Regions from separate parts of the Marichromatium sp. AB31 genome, predicted to be linked through region 2. Evidence: predicted binding sites of a transcription regulator. Region 2 holds the regulator's gene; each other region holds the start of a gene.

Region 1 (4,154 bases), on a different contig from region 2:
GATGTGATGGCCGAGCGACTGCGACACGCCGCGGAAGCCCTCGCAGCGCACCGGCACCACCGGCTTGCCGTGCTCCTTGGTCTTCTTCTTGGCCACCGCCTCGATGTCGTCGCCGATCAGGCCGATCGGACACTCCGACTGCACGCTCACGCCCTTGACCAGGGGGAAGAGCTGCTCGATCTCGTCGATCAGCTTCTCGAGCTTCTTGTCCCCGCCGAAGACGATGTCCTTCTCCTGGAAGTCGGAGGTGAAGTTCATCGTGCCGAAGGTGTTCACCCCGGTGTGGCCGGTGTAGTAGTTGCGACGACCGGCGCGCGAATAGGCACCGCACCCGACCGGGCCGTGGGAGATGTGCACCATGTCCTTGATCGGCCCCCACACCACGCCCTTGGAGCCGGCGTAGGCACAGCCGCGGATGGTCATCACGCCGGGCTGCGACTTGCGGTTGGAGATGATGCACTTCTTCGACTGCTCGACCGACTGGTCGTTGGCCGCGAGATGCTTGGCGCGATCCTTCCGCGCCTTGTCGGGATAGGCCTCGAGCACCTCTTGGATGAGGGCCTTGGTCTCTTCGAGGGTCATGTTCGACATGCTGTGTCCTCTATACGGCGCCGCGGCCAATCCGCCGACGGTCGCGCGGTGAGAAACGCTGGGGGACAGGACGTCGCCGACGGCGGCGCGTCCGCGCGATGGCTCGGGACTGGGCTCAGGCCACCGCCTCGTCTGCCGCGGTCTTGCCGACGATGCTCTCGTCCTCTTCCTCGAGCACGCCGAACTCCATCAGCAAGTCCTCGAGTTCATCCATCGAGATCGGCGTCGGCACCACGAACATCTGGTTGTCGATGATCTTCTGCGCCAGCGTGCGGTACTCGTCGGCCTGGCCCGACTTGGGGTCGTACTCGATAACCGTCATGCGACGGATCTCGGCGCGCTGCACGATGTTGTCGCGGGGGACGAAGTGGATCATCTGGGTGCCGAGCTGACGCGCAAGCTCCATGATCAGCTCGTCCTCGCGGGCGGTATTGCGGCTGTTGCAGATCAGCCCGGCGAGACGCACGCCGCCGGAACTGGCGTACTTGACGATGCCCTTGGCGATGTTGTTGGCCGCGTACATGGCCATCATCTCGCCGGAGCAGACGATGTAGATCTCCTGCGCCTTGTTCTCGCGGATCGGCATCGCGAAGCCGCCGCAGACCACGTCGCCGAGCACGTCGTAGAAGACGAAGTCGAGATCCTCCTCGTAGGCGCCCTCTTCCTCGAGGAAGTTGATCGCGGTGATGACGCCGCGACCGGCGCAGCCGACACCCGGCTCGGGACCGCCGGACTCGACGCACTTGATGTCGCCGAAGCCGACCTTGAGCACGTCTTCGAGCTCCAGATCCTCGACCGAGCCGGCGTCGGCGGCCATCTGCATGATGGTCTCCTGGGCCTTGGAGTGCAGGATCAGACGGGTCGAGTCGGCCTTGGGGTCACACCCGACGATCATCACCCGCTTGCCCAGCTCGGCGAGCCCGGCGACCAGGTTCTGGGTGGTGGTCGACTTACCGATGCCGCCCTTGCCGTAGATGGCGCATTGCCGTGTTGCCATGGTAGGTTCCTCTCGTTGGCTCGCTTGGCGAGCGTTGCACGACGTTATCCACACGGAGGCTCAAGCAGCCACCGTGCCAACATCGATAAAACGACCTACCGCATTGATTGGGCTCGATTATTCAACACCCCTCGGGCAGAGACCGGATGGTCGTATCCACGACAAAGCCGCAGGGGCTGTATGGATAGCAACAGACAAACGACCCAGGCGCCCGACCCGCCGCCACCCTCGCTCCCGGCACACGCCAGACTCACGCTCAACCGCTGCAACCTGCCGGCGGTGATCCTCGGCAGCCTCACCTACCAGCAACACCCGGTCGACCTCGAACTCGACGGCATCGCCCCACTCCACACCCCACTGCTGCGCAACCTCGACGCCATCCCCGAGCATCGCGCGCGCGCGCGTCACTTCCAGGACTACATGCGTTGGCGCTTCCTCCTCGACCTCCCCGAGGAGGCCGGGCTCACCCGGGGACGTCGCGGACGCGCCAAGGCCGACTACCAACGCATGGTGCGCGGCTGGTCGTTCGACTCCGACGGGCGCGAGGGCGCAGTGCTGAAGCGTTGGGCGGAGAGCCGCTTCGGCCTGCTCGCACGCCACCACGCCGGCCCGCTGCACGGACGCGGCAGCGAGACCTATCTGCGCTATGTCGCCGCCGGCACCCAGGGGCTCTACGCCACCAACGCGCTCGAGTCCCAACTCGACCTGCTCTATACCTACGGCCAGTACGAGTTGCAGCGCCGCGACCCCGGGCGCACCCACCTGCGGCTCTATCGCGGGATCAACCGCATCGACGAACACGAGGTCCTCGAACGGGTCGGACGCCATCGCTACCGCGTGCTGCTCAACAACCTCAACAGCTTCACCAGCGAGCGCGAGCGCGCCGACGAGTTCGGCGACTACATCCTCGAAACCGAGGTGCCGCGCCCCAAGGTATTTTTCTACAACCGGCTGCTCCCCGACCTGCTCAAGGGCGAGGACGAGTACGTGGTGATCGGCGGGGTCTACGAGGTGCGGATCTCGGTGCTATGAGCCGCCGGGCGGCGCGGACAGGGAGGGCGCGACGCGGATCCACACCGGCGGGCCCCGGCCCCGGAGACGGGCGGGCACGCCGAGGGAGCGAACCATGGAGCAGCCGAGCGACACGGCAACAGACCGAAACCATCCCGCCACCGCCCCGACCATCCTGCTCACCGTGACCCTGCTCGGCAGCGGCTGCGCGGCGCCGCCCGAGCGCCCCGCGCCGGAGCCGGTCGACGCCCCAGTCGCGACCGCACCCGCCACGGTCGCCACCGAGCCACAACCACCCGGAACACCCCCGACCACCGATCCCGGACCGCCGAGCGGGCCGAGCGACGCCGCCAGGCGCGCCATCCGCATCGATCTCGGCGAGCAGCGCTTCACCTATATCGAGGACGGCGAGCCGGTGCACAGCGGCCCGATCTCATCGGGCCGCGCCGGCCACCCCACCCCGCGCGGACGCTTCGCCGTGCTCGCCAAGGACATCGACAAGGTCTCCTCGCGCTACACCAACCAGCTCGGCTGGCAGGCGTGGATGCCCTACGCCATCCAGTTCCACGGCCACTACTTCCTCCACGAGGGCTGGCTCCCCGGCTACCCCGACTCGCACGGCTGCGTGCGCGTCGGCGAGCGCGACGCCCGCTTCCTCTTCGAGCGCCTGCGTCTCGGCGACCGAGTCGAGGTCGTCAACTGATGCCGCTCATGCCGCGGGCGCGGAATCCGTTGCCAGCGGCCAGTCTTCAAGCTGCCAGTCTTCAAGCGGCCAGCCCCCAGCTGTCAGCCTCCAGTGGGGAGGGCCGGTGTTCATGACCGGCGCAGATAGGGAGACGCGGCGAATCAGCCGCCAGCGGGAAGGCTGGCAGCTGGCAGCTGGCGGCTGGCGGCTGAAAGCTGGCGGCTGAAAGCTGGCGGCTGCCGACTGCCGACTGACGGCTGGAAACCCGATCGCCCCTCAGGCGATCGCCGTCGGGTCAGGACAGGTGCGGCGGGGGGTGCCGACGCCGAGCGCGTCGATCGCCCGCATCTCCTCGGCGTCGAGGATGAAGTCGTGGATCGACTGGTTCTCGACCATGCGCTCGGCCCTGGAGGTCTTGGGCAGCGCGGTGCGACCGCGCTGCAGGTGCCAGCGCAACACGACCTGACCGGGGCTCTTGCCGTGACGCCCGGCGATGGCGACCAGGACCGGGTCGCGCAGCAACTCGAAGGCCCCGCTGGCGAAGGGCGCATAGGCGGTGACGACGATGCTCTGCGCGCGGCAGAAGGCCTCCAGCTCGGGGTCCCGGCAATAGGGGTGGATCTCGACCTGATTGACCGCGGGACGGTACGCGGGCTCGGGCACGTCGGCGATCAGCTGGCGCAGATGGTCGATGGTGAAGTTGGAGACACCGATGGCGCGCGCCGCGCCCTTGTCGGCAAGCTCACAAAAGGCGCGCCAGATGGTGGCGCGGGCGCGCCGCGAGACCTCCGGGTCGCCGCCGGGCGGCGCGCTGAAGCTCCCCGGCCAGTGCACCAGCAGCAGGTCGACATAGCCGAGCCCGAGATCATC
Region 2 (4,154 bases):
GGGCCGGTCTGTTCGAGGAGTGACTGGAGGCTGTCGAGCATGGCCCAGGTCGGCGTGGCGTTAGCGCGCCTCGCTCGTCTCGATCAGTTGCAGGACGGTCGCCGCCGAGCCGGCCTCGCGCAGCGCGGCGCGGGTGGCCGGGTCGCTGAACATGCCGGCGAGCCGGGCGAGCAAGCGCAGATGCTCCTCGGTGGCGCTCTCCGGGACCAGCAGGGCGAAGGCGAGATCGACCGGCTCGCCGTCGATCGCGTCATAGTCGACCCCGGTGCTGGTGCTGACGAAGGCTCCGAGCACCTCGTTGATCTCCTTGATGCGGGCGTGCGGCAGCGCCACACCGTGACCGAGTCCGGTGCTGCCGAGTCGCTCGCGCTCGAGCAGACGCTCGAAGACGAGTTCGGTGTTGAGACGGGGGTGGTCGTTGGCCAGCAGCTCGGCGAGCGTCTCGAGCAGCCGCTTCTTGCTGGCGATCTCGGCACCGCAGCTGACTCGGGCCTCGCTGATCAGGTCTGGACTGAACATCGGTCAAGGCTCCTGGTGGTCGCAGGGACAGGGGCGCTGGGCGGTGACGGTGTCCGGTGTCCATACCGGCGGGTGATCGGGGCGCGTGGTCGTGGTCATGGATTCTGGGTGTCCTTCGAGTCGTCGGAGCCCGCAGGTGTCGATATCGGCTCGGATCTCAGGGTCTCAATGCAAAACACCCCGAACGGCGCGATCACGGATCCGTTCGAGGTGTCGGTGCGTCGGTCCGGCGGGTGTCGGGTGTCCCGACGCCCCGCCGACGCATGGGCCATCAGGCCGTTGCCGGGCTATTCGGTATCGGCCTCGGCGTCGGCCTCGGCTTCAGAGTCGGCCGCCTTCGGGCCGGGTGCGCTGCGATAGTCGTTCTTCTTCTCCTTGTGGCGCAGGATCTGGCGATCGAGCTTGTCGGTCAGGCCGTCGATCGCGGCATACATATCTTCATGCACGGAGTCGGCGAAGAGCTTCCCACCATTGATGTGCAGCGTCGCCTCGGCCTTCTGGTCGAGCTTCTCAACGCTGAGAATGACGTGGGCATTGGTGACGTGGTCGAAGTGACGCGCCAGGCGTGCGAATTTGCTGTCGACGTAGTCGCGCAGTGCCTCGGTGATGTCGACGTGATGACCCGTCAGATTGATTTGCATCATTGGACTCCTTACAGGGGTTCCAAACAGCCTGCTCATGCCAGGCGTTTGCGCTCGTTCGAGGCTGGAATACCCATGGCCTCGCGGTACTTGGCGACGGTTCGACGCGCGACCTGGATGCCGCGATCGGCCAGTTCGGCCGCGATCTTGCTGTCGCTCAAGGGTTTTCTGGCGGGTTCGGCGGCGATCAGCTTACGAATGAGCGCGCGGATCGCCGTTGATGAACACTCCCCACCAGAAGTGGTGCTGACGTGGGACGAGAAGAAGTACTTGAACTCCAGGGTGCCCCTCGGCGTATGCATGTATTTCTGCGTGGTGACCCGGGAGACGGTCGACTCGTGCAGCTCGAGCGCCTCGGCGACGTCGCGCAGCACCATCGGCCGCATCGCCTCCTCGCCGTGCTCGAAGAACGCCTGCTGCATCTCCACGATCTTGGCGCCCACCCGCAGCACGGTGTCGTTGCGGCTCGCCAGGCTCTTGATGAACCAGCGCGCCTCCTGCAGGTGGTTGCGCATGGTGACGCTGTCGCTGCTGGTGTCGGCGCGCCGGATCAGCCGGGCGTAGTCTGCGTTCACCCTCAGTTTAGGTGTGGATTCCGGGTTGAGTTCCACCGACCAGCGACCATTCTCTCTGCGCACGAAGATGTCGGGTACAACGTACTCCGGGGGCTCCTGCGCGATCAAGTCGCCGGGGTGCGGGTTGAGCTGGCAGATCAGCGTGAGTGCACCACGAATCTCGGGCTCGGTCTGCTTGAAGCGGCGCATCAGCGCGGCGATGTCCTTGCGCGGCAGGTGCTCGAAGCCGTCGCGACAGATCGCCAGCGCGAGGTCGCGCTGCGGGGTCTCGGCGGGGAGCTGCCGCAGCTGGATCTGCAGGCACTCGGCGAGATCGCGGGCGCCGACCCCCGGGGGATCGAACGACTGCACCCGGTGCACCATGGTGGCGATCTCCTCGAGGCTGATCTGATCGTCGCCGATGGTGCTCAGCAGCTCGTCGAGATCGGCCCGAAGATAGCCGCGCGCGTCGATGGCATCGATCACCGCCTCGGCGATCATCTCGTCGCGCTCGCTCAGCCGGATCAGGTTGAGCTGCCAGAGGAGGTGATCGTGCAGGGTCTGAGGGCGGCTCTGGTGGAGGAAGGGGTCGAAATCGGCGTTCTCGGCGCTGCCCTGGGTGCTCGGCGGTAGATAGCCGTCGTAGACATCGGCCCACTGGGTGTCGACCGGGAGCTCATCGGGGATCTCGTTGGTCTCGCCCTGGAGCTCACGCTCGGCGCTGCCCTGCTCATCGCTGGGCGGGGACTCGTGTGCGCCATTGCCGCTGTCCTCACCGTTGGCGGCGAAGCGGTCGGCCTCCTCGGCCTCCTCGAGCATCAGGTTGGAGTCCAGCGCCTCCTGGATCTCCTTCTGCAGCTCGAGCGTCGACAGCTGCAGGAGGCGAATCGCCTGCTGCAGCTGGGGCGTCATCGTCAGGTGTTGGCCGAGGCGAAGCTGGATGGTTTGCTTCATGGATCGCCGATGCGTCTTGCGTCTGTCTCTATGCCGGGTCGATGACCGTCCTATGACGATTATAGGTCGGGTGGCAACAAAGGTGCCTGAGTCACGTCAAGCGCGCCCCCTGCCGGGGCGCGATGGTCTTCATCTTACTCCCAATATGTAGCAGCGGGGCGCGGATGCTGCCGCCTACATGCTACATGGCGAAGTCGGCGCCGAGATAGACGTCGCGTACCTGCTGGTTGGCGAGTAGCTCGTCGGGGCGGCCGGCGGCGATCACCTCGCCATTACTGATGATGTAGCCGCGATCGCAGATGTCGAGCGTCTCGCGCACGTTGTGATCGGTGATCAACACGCCGATGCCGCGCTCGCGCAGGTGCGAGACGATCGCCTTGATGTCGCCCACGGCGATCGGGTCGACGCCGGCGAAGGGCTCGTCGAGCAGCATCACCTTGGGGTCGACGGCCAGCGCGCGGGCGATCTCGAGACGACGGCGCTCGCCACCGGAGAGGCTGAGTGCCAGCGACTCGCCGATATGGGCGATGCCGAGCTCCTCGAGCAGCTGCTCGCAACGCTGCTCGCGCTGCTCGCGGTCGAGGTCGCCGCGGGTCTCGAGGATCGCGAGGATGTTGTCGCGCGCGCTGAGCTTGCGAAACACCGAGGGCTCCTGCGCCAGATAGCTCAGTCCGGCGCGCGCGCGCGCATGCATTGGCATCAGGGTGACATCGTGCTCGTCGAGGGTGATGCGCCCCTGGTCGGCCGGGATCAGCCCGACGATGAGATAGAAGCAGGTGGTCTTGCCCGCGCCGTTGGGGCCGAGCAGCCCGACCACCTCGCCGGCCTCGACCTCGACGCTCACTCCCCGCAGGACCTCGCGGCTGCGATAACGTTTCTTGAGCTGTTCGGCGCGCAGTACGCTCATCCGTCGACCCCTGTCATGACTCCTCCTCGGGGGTGATGGTGATCCGCACCCGACCGCTGCCGCCGGCACGGAAGTGTTCGCGGGCACGGTCGTAGACGATGCGCTCGCTGGCGACGCGGTCCTCGCCCTGGATCAGTACCGCCTCGTCGATCAGCACCAGCTCGTCGCGGTCGGTGTCGAACTCCATGCGCCTGGCGAAGGCGCGGACCTCGCCCTGGTCGTCCTCGAGCAGTTGACGGAAGCGCGCCGGGGTGCCGATGGCGATGATCTGGCGCGGGCGGCGGTCCTCGCGGTGATAGACGGTCATGTGGTCGGCGTGCAGGCGCATGCTGCCCTGGGTGACCTCGACGTTGCCGACATAGATGCTGGTGCCCTCGGCCTCGCGTACCTCGACGTCGTCGGCCTCGATGTACATCGGTTGCTGGGGGTCGTCGTCGAGCGCGTTGGCCGGGTTCCAGCCGAACAACAGCAACAGTGCCAGCAGGCGCAGTGGAGGGCTCATGGTTGGGTCTCCTGGGTCGGGGCGAGCAGCATCCGGGTGCGACCGTGGAAGGTGGCGCGCGCCGGCTCGTCGTACCA
Region 3 (4,154 bases), on a different contig from region 2:
ATAGAAGCCGAGCACCGTCGGCGGCAGCACCAGCGGCAGCGCCACCAGGGTAGCGACGATCTGCTTGAAGCGTGAGCGCGTCTGCGACAGCCACCAGGCCAGCGGCGTGCCCACCACCAGCAGCACGGCGGTGGTGAGGGTGGCGAGCTTGAGGGTCAGCCAGACCGGGGTGAGATCGAGTGACACGGCGGTGCTCCGGGCGGGGATGGGGCGGAGGCGGTGAGGCCCGGCGCTTGCCGGGCCTCGTCACGCTCAGTCGGTGGCGTAGCCGTAGCGGGTGATCACCGCGCGCGCCGCCTCACCCTGGAGGTAGTCGAGCAGCGCCTGGGCGGCGGGGTTGGCCTCGGCGCCCTCGAGCAGCACCGCGTCCTGACGGATCGGGCTGTAGTGCGACTGCTCCACCTCCCAGCGCGAGCCGCTGGGGTCGAGGGCGATCTGCGCCAGGGCGACGAAGCCGAGTTCGGCGTTGCCGGTGGCGACGAACTGGTAGGTCTGGGCGATGTTGTCGCCGCGCACCAGCTTGGGCGCGAGGGTCTCGGCCAGCCCCAGCGACTCCAGCACCTCCATCGCCGCGGCGCCATAGGGCGCGGTCTTGGGGTTGGCGATCGCCAGGCGGTCGAACGCGCCCGATTCGAGCAGTGCCGCGCCGTCCGTGATCAGCGCGGGGTCGGCGCTCCACAGCGCCAGCTCGCCGATGGCGTAGGTGAAGGGTGCGTTGGCGCGGCCCTCCTCGACGAGCAGCGCCGGGCGGCGCTGGTCGGCGGCGAGGAAGACGTCGAAGGGCGCGCCGTTGACGATCTGGGTATAGAGCTTGCCGGTCGAGCCGTAGCTGATCCGGGTGCTGTGTCCGGTGGCTTGCTCGAATGCGGTGGCGATCTCCTTCATCGCCGCGGTGAAGTTGGCCGCGACCGCGACCCGGACCTCCTCGGCCTGGACCAGGGTGGTGGAGCCGAGCAGCAGCACGGCGGCGGTGAGTGAGCGCAATGGGGTCGACATCCTTCGATACTCCTTGTCGCTGACGGGGATGGGTGGCGTGGTGGCTCAGTCGCTGACCGCGAGGATGATGTGCGGGGCCTTGATCAGCGCGCAGGCGCGCTTGCCCTCGGCCAGTTCGAGTTGATGCGCGCTCTCGGCGGTGATCATCGCGGTGACGCGTGCGCCGCCGTCGAGCGCGAGCACCACCTCGGTGTTCACCGGCCCCTCGATCATCCGCTCGACGGTGCCGCACAGACGGTTGCGCGCCGAGGTGCGCAGCCCGCCGTCCTCGGTGGTGATGAGCACGAAGGAGGCCTTGACCAGGGCGTAGGCCTCGCGCCCGGGTTCGAGGCCGAGCGCCTCGACGCTCTCGTTGGTGACGATCGCCACCAGCGGCGTGCCCTTGAGGTCGAGCACCACCTCGGCGTTGACCGCCCCGCGACGCACCGCGGTGACCACGCCGTGCAGATGATTCCTTGCGCTGACCTTCATGTTGATGACTCCTAACAGACGATGGAAATGGTCGAAGTCGCGCACGCCCTCGCCGAGTCGTTCGAGAAAGCGCCGGTGCTCGCGCTCGGCGGTCTCGAACACCGTGATCAGCCGTCGCCCCTCGGCGGTGAGCTCGGTGCCGCCGCCGTGGCGTCCGCCGGTGCGACGTTGCACCAGGGGCGCGGCCGAGAGGTTGTTCATCGCATCGACCGCGTCCCAGGCCTGTTTGTAGGAGATGCCCAGGGCGCGCGCCGCCTGCGAGATCGAGCCGGTCTCGTCGATGCGGCGCAGCAGTGCGATGCGCTCGTGCCCGGCGAAGCGGCTGGTGTCGAGATCGAGCCGTAGGGCGCCCGAGGTCTTGAGTCGGGCGTGGGTCTCTGCGGCATGGGGCATGATCGCGGCCTCTGTTGACTCGGTGACAAGGGTTATATCGAGGGCGATATAACGACGGGCCTAGCCAAGCAATACCGATGCCAAAAAAGAAGTCCCCGTGATCCGGATGCTTAGGAAGCGACGGGTGGCGAACGGCGGGTGGCGGTGCACCGCATCGAGGCATCTTCGGTCGCCCCTGCACCAGGATGGGAGGTCCCCCCGACCCCGTGCTCGGCGAGGAAGTCGATCAGGGCACCGACATGACGCTCGATGTGCTCGACCGAATCATGCCCGGCGCCGGGCACCTCGTACAGCCGCGCCCGACCGGTGGGGGCACGTTCGAGGATGCGTCGGGCGTCGCGCGGCGACACGCTGGTGTCGGCGGTGCCGTGGACCAGCAGCAGCGGACAGCCGATGCGCGCGGCGGTGTGCAGCGGGGCGATCTCGGCGAAGCGGTGGCCGATGCGCCACTCGACGTGCCGGGTGGCCAGCCGCGCCAGCCAGCGCGGCAGGCGCAGCGTGCGCAGATAGCCCTCGGTGACCTCGGCCGGGTCGGCGAAGGCGGCGATGCTGATCACCGCGTCGGGCAGCGGGTTGTCGGCGGCGTAGAACAGGGTCGCGCCGGCCCCCACCGAGTGCCCGAGCAGGGCGAGACGGCGACAGCGCGTGGGATGGACGCGGCGCAACCAGTCGACCGCCGCCTCCAGGTCCTCGGCGAAGCGCGGCAGCGAGGAGAAGGTGTCGCCATCGCTGTTGCCGTGGCTGCGCGCGTCGAACAACAGCACGTTGAGCCCGGCGCGGCGGAAGGGCGCGGCCAGCGGCAGCATCAACTCGGCGCTGCTGCCCCAGCCGTGGAGCACCACCAGGGTCGCCTCGGCGTCGGGCGCGGGCAGCAGCCAGGCGAACAGCCGGCGACCGCGCCGGGTGGGGATGACGCAGGTCTCGAAGTCGAGCCCGAGCGCCGCCGGGTCGTGGCGGGCGCGTCGACGCGGGGCGCGGAAACCGAGCTGCACGGCGAGCGCGAGCAGGCCGAGCAGGGTCGCGGGGAGCAGCAGGAGGGTGAGCAGGATCATCGTCGGGGGCGGGTGAGGGGTGAGGGGTGAGGGGTGAGGGGTGAGGGCGGGGCGTTGCGCCCCGCCGCGCGCCCGGGCTGCCCCGGGCGCCCGTTGCCTCAGGGCAGGCTGATGCGGGTCATCACCCCGTCCTTCAACCGCCAGTGCTTGAGCCCGGCGGCGGTGTGGATCAGCACCAGCACGAAGATCGCCAGCGCGCCCAGCCCGTGATAGAAGAACAGCGTCTTGGCAAGCTCCGGGTTCTCGGCCAGCGGCAGCTCGATGCTGAGACCGAAGAACTCCAGCGGGTAGCCGGCGCTGACCACGGCGACGGCGCCGCCGATGGTGATGGCGAGCAGACCGAGATAGAGCAGCACGTGCAGCGCGCCGCCGACGAACTGCTCACCCTTGCCGAGCGGCGGCTCGTAGGCCGGGGCCGGCGAGCGGCGACGCAGCACCAGACGCAGCAGGGTCAGCAGCAGCACGGTGGCGCCGACGCTCTTGTGGATGGTCACCAGGGTGGCGGCGAAGTCCTCGCCGAAGAGATTGGCGATGCCCTCGTAGCCGAGCGCCCAGAACAGGGTGCCGGAGCAGAGCAGGCCGAGCACCAGCAGGGCGACCAGCCAGTGCAGCAGGCGTTGGGTGAAGGTATAACGCGGTTGGGCCAAGGGTTGTTACCTCGCGATCGGGATGCTGGGTCTGTCGTGGTGACGACAGGGTCGGGAGCTGGCCGGGGCTCGGGGGCGCGCGTCGCCGCCCGACGGCGGTGCGCGACGCGGGCGCATACGTGTCCCTGAGCCGGTTGCGCCGGTCGGCTCCGGGCTAGTTATACCAACCCGCGTCGGGCCCTGACCAGCCGTCTCGGCGGGCGCCGGGAGCGCCCAGAACGGGGCCTTGGACGCAACGACCGATGTCCTTGCCAGCGCCGCCGCGGGTGTGTTCAGCGCGGCATCTCGGCGCGCAGCGCGCGCTGTTCGAGCAGCGCGCCGTCCTCGCCCTGGGGCGCGATCCGCCGCAGCGACAGCCAGCGCCCGTCGTCGAGCCGCCAGGCCAGGTGCGACTCGGCGTGGACCAGCGCGGCGTAGAAGGTCTCGCCGTCGTCCGAGCGCGGCTCGAAGCGGCGGTAGTCGCAGACGCAGAGACAGGGCGCGCCGGCGGCATCGTTGCCGATGATGCGCCGCGCCGTCACCTCGTACTCGCGATAGATCCGCAACCGGCGCGGCGCGATCAGGCGCGCGCGCCAGTGGTGCCCGAGCAGCGCCC
Region 4 (4,154 bases), on a different contig from region 2:
CGGCCAGCGCCGCGATGCGCGCGCGCGCGGTCTCGGGGCGGTTCTCCGCGTAATCGGGGTTGATGGTGATGAGCAGGTGGCGGGCCTCGCGACGCTCGGGCTGGACGAAGCGCTCGCGGTGGCGCTGATAGAAGGCGGCCAACTCGTCCTCGCTCGGTGCCGGGGCCTGGGCGCCGATGCGACGCAGCACGGCGTCGAAGCGCAGCTCGCGCTCCAGGGCGCGGCGCAGCGCGGCGACATCCAGTCCGCCATCGGCGAGCGCCGCCTCGAAGGCGACCTCATCCTCGTAGCGCTCGAGCAGCTCGGCAAGGCTCGCGTCGAGCTGTTGGTCGGTGATCTGCGTGGCCGCCGCCTCGGCGGTGGCGAGCACCAGTGCCTCGAGCTGCTGACTGCGCTCGGCCAGACGCTCGGCCTCGGCGCGCTGGACGGCGTCGAGCTGGGTCGGTGGACACTGGAAGCGACTGGCCGAGGCGCGGATCAGGTGGTAGGGGTCGATGCGCGCCTTCATCCGGCCTCCTGGGGTTCGGGTTGGTCTTCGGGTTGGTCCAGCGCCGACTCGGGCACCAGCAGCGGCGTACGCCCGGCGAACAACACCTGATAGCACACCCCCTGCGGGTGATCGCGCTCGACCCGCAGCACCTCGCCGACCTCCCCGGGCTCGACCAGTACCTCGCCGCGCAGCGCCAGTCGGCGGGCGGCGGCGACCCGCTCGCGCGCCTCGAAGCGGCTCGGGGTCCAAGGCGCGTCGGCCGCCTGCAGCTCCTCCTCGCGACAGCCGACCACGCGGCCCTCTTCGATGAAGTGCACCGCGTAGATGATCTGGTCCTGGAGGAAGGTACCGACGTCACGCACGTGGCCGACGGCGCCGCGACGTACCAGCAGATCGCCGCGCGCGCCCTCGGGGAAGGTGCCGTCGTTGCGCAGGTTGCGGATCACCCGCACCGCATCGCCGAACTCAAAGTTGGGGCGCATGGTCACCTCCCGCCGGGTCGAGTTGGAGATCGACCCGCACGCCGCTGCGCGGTCCGTGCAGATGGAAGACCCGGAACACGCGCTCGGTGCGCGCGTCGGACGCGACGAAGTCGTGATAGGCGCGGGTGAGCAGCTCGGCGCGCCGCCGGTGACGAGCCTCGGCCTGTTCGGGCAGGGGCTCGGCGTCGGCCAGATAGTCGTGGAAGCGCTGCAGGATGTGCAGCCGGTTGACCCGGACCACGGCCGGGTCGTAGTCGATCTCAAAGTGCTCGAGGAAGTCCTCGGCGCTGACCAGGTCGTGCAGGTCGCTGTCGTCGTTCATCGGCGGCTCCGGTTCAGGCGGTGTGGGCGGTTGCAGTGGGCAGTTCGCAGAGGAAGCGCTGCAGGTCGGCGGCGACCGGGGCGCGCTTGGTCGCGGTGACGAAGCGGCGCACCAGCGGCAGCAGTCGCTCGGCCTGATCGAGTCCGACCTCCTGGTGCAGCAGCTCGGCATAGGCCTGGCGCACCGCCTGGCGGCCCGAGTGCTTGCCGAGCACCAGGCGGTGATGGCGCCCGAGTTCGGCCGGGTCGATGCCCTGGTAGTTGAGCGGGTCCTTGAGCAGGCCGTCGACGTGGATCCCGGCCTCGTGGGTGAAGGCACCGTCGCCGACCAGGCTCTTGTGCCAGGCCACCGGGCGTCCCGAGGCCTGGGCGACCAGGGTCGAGACCTGCTCGAAGGCGTGCAGGTCGACCCCGGGGTCGATCCCCTGGGTGTGTCTGAGTCCCATCACCACCTCCTCCAGCGCGGCGTTGCCGGCGCGCTCGCCGAGTCCGTGCACCGTGGTGTTGAGGTGGGTCGCCCCGGCACGGGCCGCGGCCAGGGTGTTGGCGGTAGCCAGCCCGAGGTCGTCGTGGGCGTGCATCTCGATCTCCAGGTCGCAGGCGGCACGCAGCGTGGCGATGCGTGAATAGACGCCGAAGGGCTCCATCAAGCCGACGGTGTCGGCGAAGCGGATGCGGCGCGCACCGGCTGCCTGGGCGACCTCGGCGGCGCGGGCGAGGAACTCGGGATCGGCGCGCGAGGCGTCCTCGGCGCCGACGCAGACCTCCAGCCCGAGCGCGCGCGCCTCGGGCACGCAGCGCGCGATCTGGCGCAGCGCCCAGTCGCGATCACGGCCGAGCTTGCACGCCAGCTGCTGGTCGGAGAGCGGGATCGAGAGGTCGACGAGATCGGCGTCGAGCCCGGCGCAGCGGGCGATGTCGTCCGCGCGCATCCGGCACCACAGCATCAGCCGCGCGGCGAGCCCGAGTCGGGCGATGGCCTGGATCGCGTCACGCTCGTCGGCGCCCATCGCCGGGATGCCGATCTCGAGCTCGGGGACGCCGAGGGCGTCGAGCGCGCGGGCGATGGCGAGCTTCTCGGCGAGCGAGAAGGCGACCCCGGCCGACTGCTCGCCGTCGCGCAGGGTGGTGTCGTTGATGGTGATCGGGCGGACTGAATCCTTCATCTGTGGGCTCCGTACAGCACTTGACGAGACTTGTTAGCAAAGGAAGTGCCAGCGTCTTCGATGACGTGGGTTCTCAGCGGGTTGCGCGCCAGGAGACCGGGGCGTTGCAGGGTTTGCGACAGGGTGGAGAGGGCGGGCGTGTCGCAGAGCCGACGCGTCGCGGCACCGGCATGGTGCGCCGGTGCCGCGCGTCGGGTCAGGCGTAGGCCGGCGAGAAGCCGGGCGTGTGTGCGTCGCCGAGCGGACCGTCCTCGCCCCAGTAGGGCGAGAGTCGGCGCAGCTGTTCGATCACCGGGACGAGGGTGTCCACCGCGCGATCGATCTCGGCGGCGCTGTTGTAGCGTGAGAGCGAGAAACGGATGGTGCCGTGGGCGGCGGTGAGCGGGATGCCCATGGCGCGCATCACGTGCGAGGGCTCGAGCGAGCCCGAGCTGCAGGCCGAGCCGCTGGAGGCGGCGATGCCGTGACGGTTGAGCAACAGCAGGATCGACTCGCCCTCGATGAACTCGAAGGCGATGTTGCTGGTGTTGGGCAGACGGTTGTCGGGATCGCCGGTGACGAAGCAGTGGGGCACGGCGGTGAGGATGCCGCGCTCGAGCCGGTCGCGCAGCGCGCGCACCGTGGTGCGCTCGTGCTCGAGCGCGGCGCCGGCCAGCTCGCAGGCGAGCCCGAGCCCGACGATGCCGGCGCTGTTCTCGGTGCCGGCGCGGCGACCGCGTTCCTGGTGACCGCCGCGCAGCAGCGGTCGGAAGCGGGTGTTGCGACGCACGTAGAGCACGCCGACGCCCTTGGCGGCGTGGAGCTTGTGCCCGGAGAGCGAGAGCATGTCGATGGCGCTGTCGGCGAGCGCGATCGGCAGCTTGCCCACCGCCTGCACCGCGTCGGTGTGGAACATCACGCCCGCCGCGCGTGCCATCTCGGCCATCTCCTCGACCGGGAACAGGGTGCCGGTCTCGTTGTTGGCCCACATCACCGAGACGATGGCGACCCGCTCGGTGAGCAGCGCGCGATAGGCATCGAGATCGAGTCGCCCGTGGCCGTCGACGCCGAGACGATGGATCACATAACCCTCCTTGGCGAGCTGGTCGCACAGGCTCAGCACCGCCGGGTGTTCGACCTCGGTGGTGATGATCTCGCGCCGCTCGGGCTGGGCGCGCAGCGCCGAGAGGATGGCGGTGGCGTCGGACTCGGTGCCGCAGGAGGTGAAGATGATCTCGGAGTCGTGCGTCGCGCCGAGCAGGGCGGCGACCTGGGCGCGTGCGGTGCGCAGCGCGCGCCCGACGCGATCGCCGTAGCGATGGATCGAGGAGGGGTTGCCGAACTGCTCGGTGAAGAAGGGCAGCATCGCCTCCACCACCTCGGGGGCGACCATGGTGGTGGCGTTGTTGTCGAGATAGATGCCGGGGGTCTGTTCGCTCATCGGTGGCTCCTCGCTGCGGATGGGGATGGGTGGCGATCGCGTCGCGCCGTGGGACGTCAGCAGGCGATCTGCTGGGGCGCGGCGGGGATCACTCGCAGCGGTTCGCCGAGCTCGGCGCTGAGCCGCTCCTGGATGCCGGAGAGGGTGAGCGAGGCCATCTGACAGCCGGCGCAGGCGCCCTTGAGGCTGACATAGACCGTGCGGCCGTCGACGTCGACCAGTTCGAGGTCGCCGTGGTCGCGCTGCAGCTCGGGGCGCAGGGTGTCGATCAGCCG

The links. Region 2 encodes sigma-54, which starts transcription at its own class of promoters, with help from an activator protein. Its sites were predicted from a motif close to TGGCANGNTNCNTGCTT; they were not measured.
Region 1: nifH (nitrogenase iron protein) is a predicted target of sigma-54. The motif match lies at 1,651-1,667, and genes of this name have one in related genera.
Region 3: EBL84_RS16200 (TOBE domain-containing protein) is a predicted target of sigma-54. The motif match lies at 1,927-1,943, and genes of this name have one in related genera.
Region 4: nifV (homocitrate synthase) is a predicted target of sigma-54. The motif match lies at 2,494-2,510, and genes of this name have one in related genera.

Annotation. Positions count from the first base shown of each region.
Region 1 covers NZ_RHFI01000006.1:120,321-124,474, reverse strand. Annotated here, with positions in the region: gene nifD (nitrogenase molybdenum-iron protein alpha chain) at 1-591, opposite strand, end outside; gene nifH (nitrogenase iron protein) at 707-1,588, opposite strand; gene EBL84_RS06905 (NAD(+)--dinitrogen-reductase ADP-D-ribosyltransferase) at 1,769-2,620, shown strand; gene EBL84_RS06900 (L,D-transpeptidase) at 2,715-3,302, shown strand; gene EBL84_RS06890 (aldo/keto reductase) at 3,561-4,154, opposite strand, start outside.
Region 2 covers NZ_RHFI01000002.1:247,840-251,993, reverse strand. Annotated here, with positions in the region: gene hprK (HPr(Ser) kinase/phosphatase) at 1-41, opposite strand, end outside; gene EBL84_RS03470 (PTS sugar transporter subunit IIA) at 61-519, opposite strand; gene hpf (ribosome hibernation-promoting factor, HPF/YfiA family) at 807-1,160, opposite strand; gene EBL84_RS03460 (RNA polymerase factor sigma-54) at 1,196-2,668, opposite strand; gene lptB (LPS export ABC transporter ATP-binding protein) at 2,850-3,575, opposite strand; gene lptA (lipopolysaccharide transport periplasmic protein LptA) at 3,589-4,077, opposite strand; gene lptC (LPS export ABC transporter periplasmic protein LptC) at 4,074-4,154, opposite strand, start outside.
Region 3 covers NZ_RHFI01000038.1:3,746-7,899, forward strand. Annotated here, with positions in the region: gene modB (molybdate ABC transporter permease subunit) at 1-186, opposite strand, end outside; gene modA (molybdate ABC transporter substrate-binding protein) at 253-996, opposite strand; gene EBL84_RS16200 (TOBE domain-containing protein) at 1,042-1,860, opposite strand; gene EBL84_RS16205 (alpha/beta hydrolase) at 1,971-2,912, opposite strand; gene EBL84_RS16210 (cytochrome b) at 3,011-3,559, opposite strand; gene EBL84_RS16215 (hypothetical protein) at 3,832-4,154, opposite strand, start outside.
Region 4 covers NZ_RHFI01000006.1:96,017-100,170, forward strand. Annotated here, with positions in the region: gene nifM (nitrogen fixation protein NifM) at 1-508, opposite strand, end outside; gene EBL84_RS06760 (nitrogen fixation protein NifZ) at 505-972, opposite strand; gene nifW (nitrogenase-stabilizing/protective protein NifW) at 956-1,294, opposite strand; gene nifV (homocitrate synthase) at 1,308-2,459, opposite strand; gene nifS (cysteine desulfurase NifS) at 2,656-3,879, opposite strand; gene nifU (Fe-S cluster assembly protein NifU) at 3,936-4,154, opposite strand, start outside.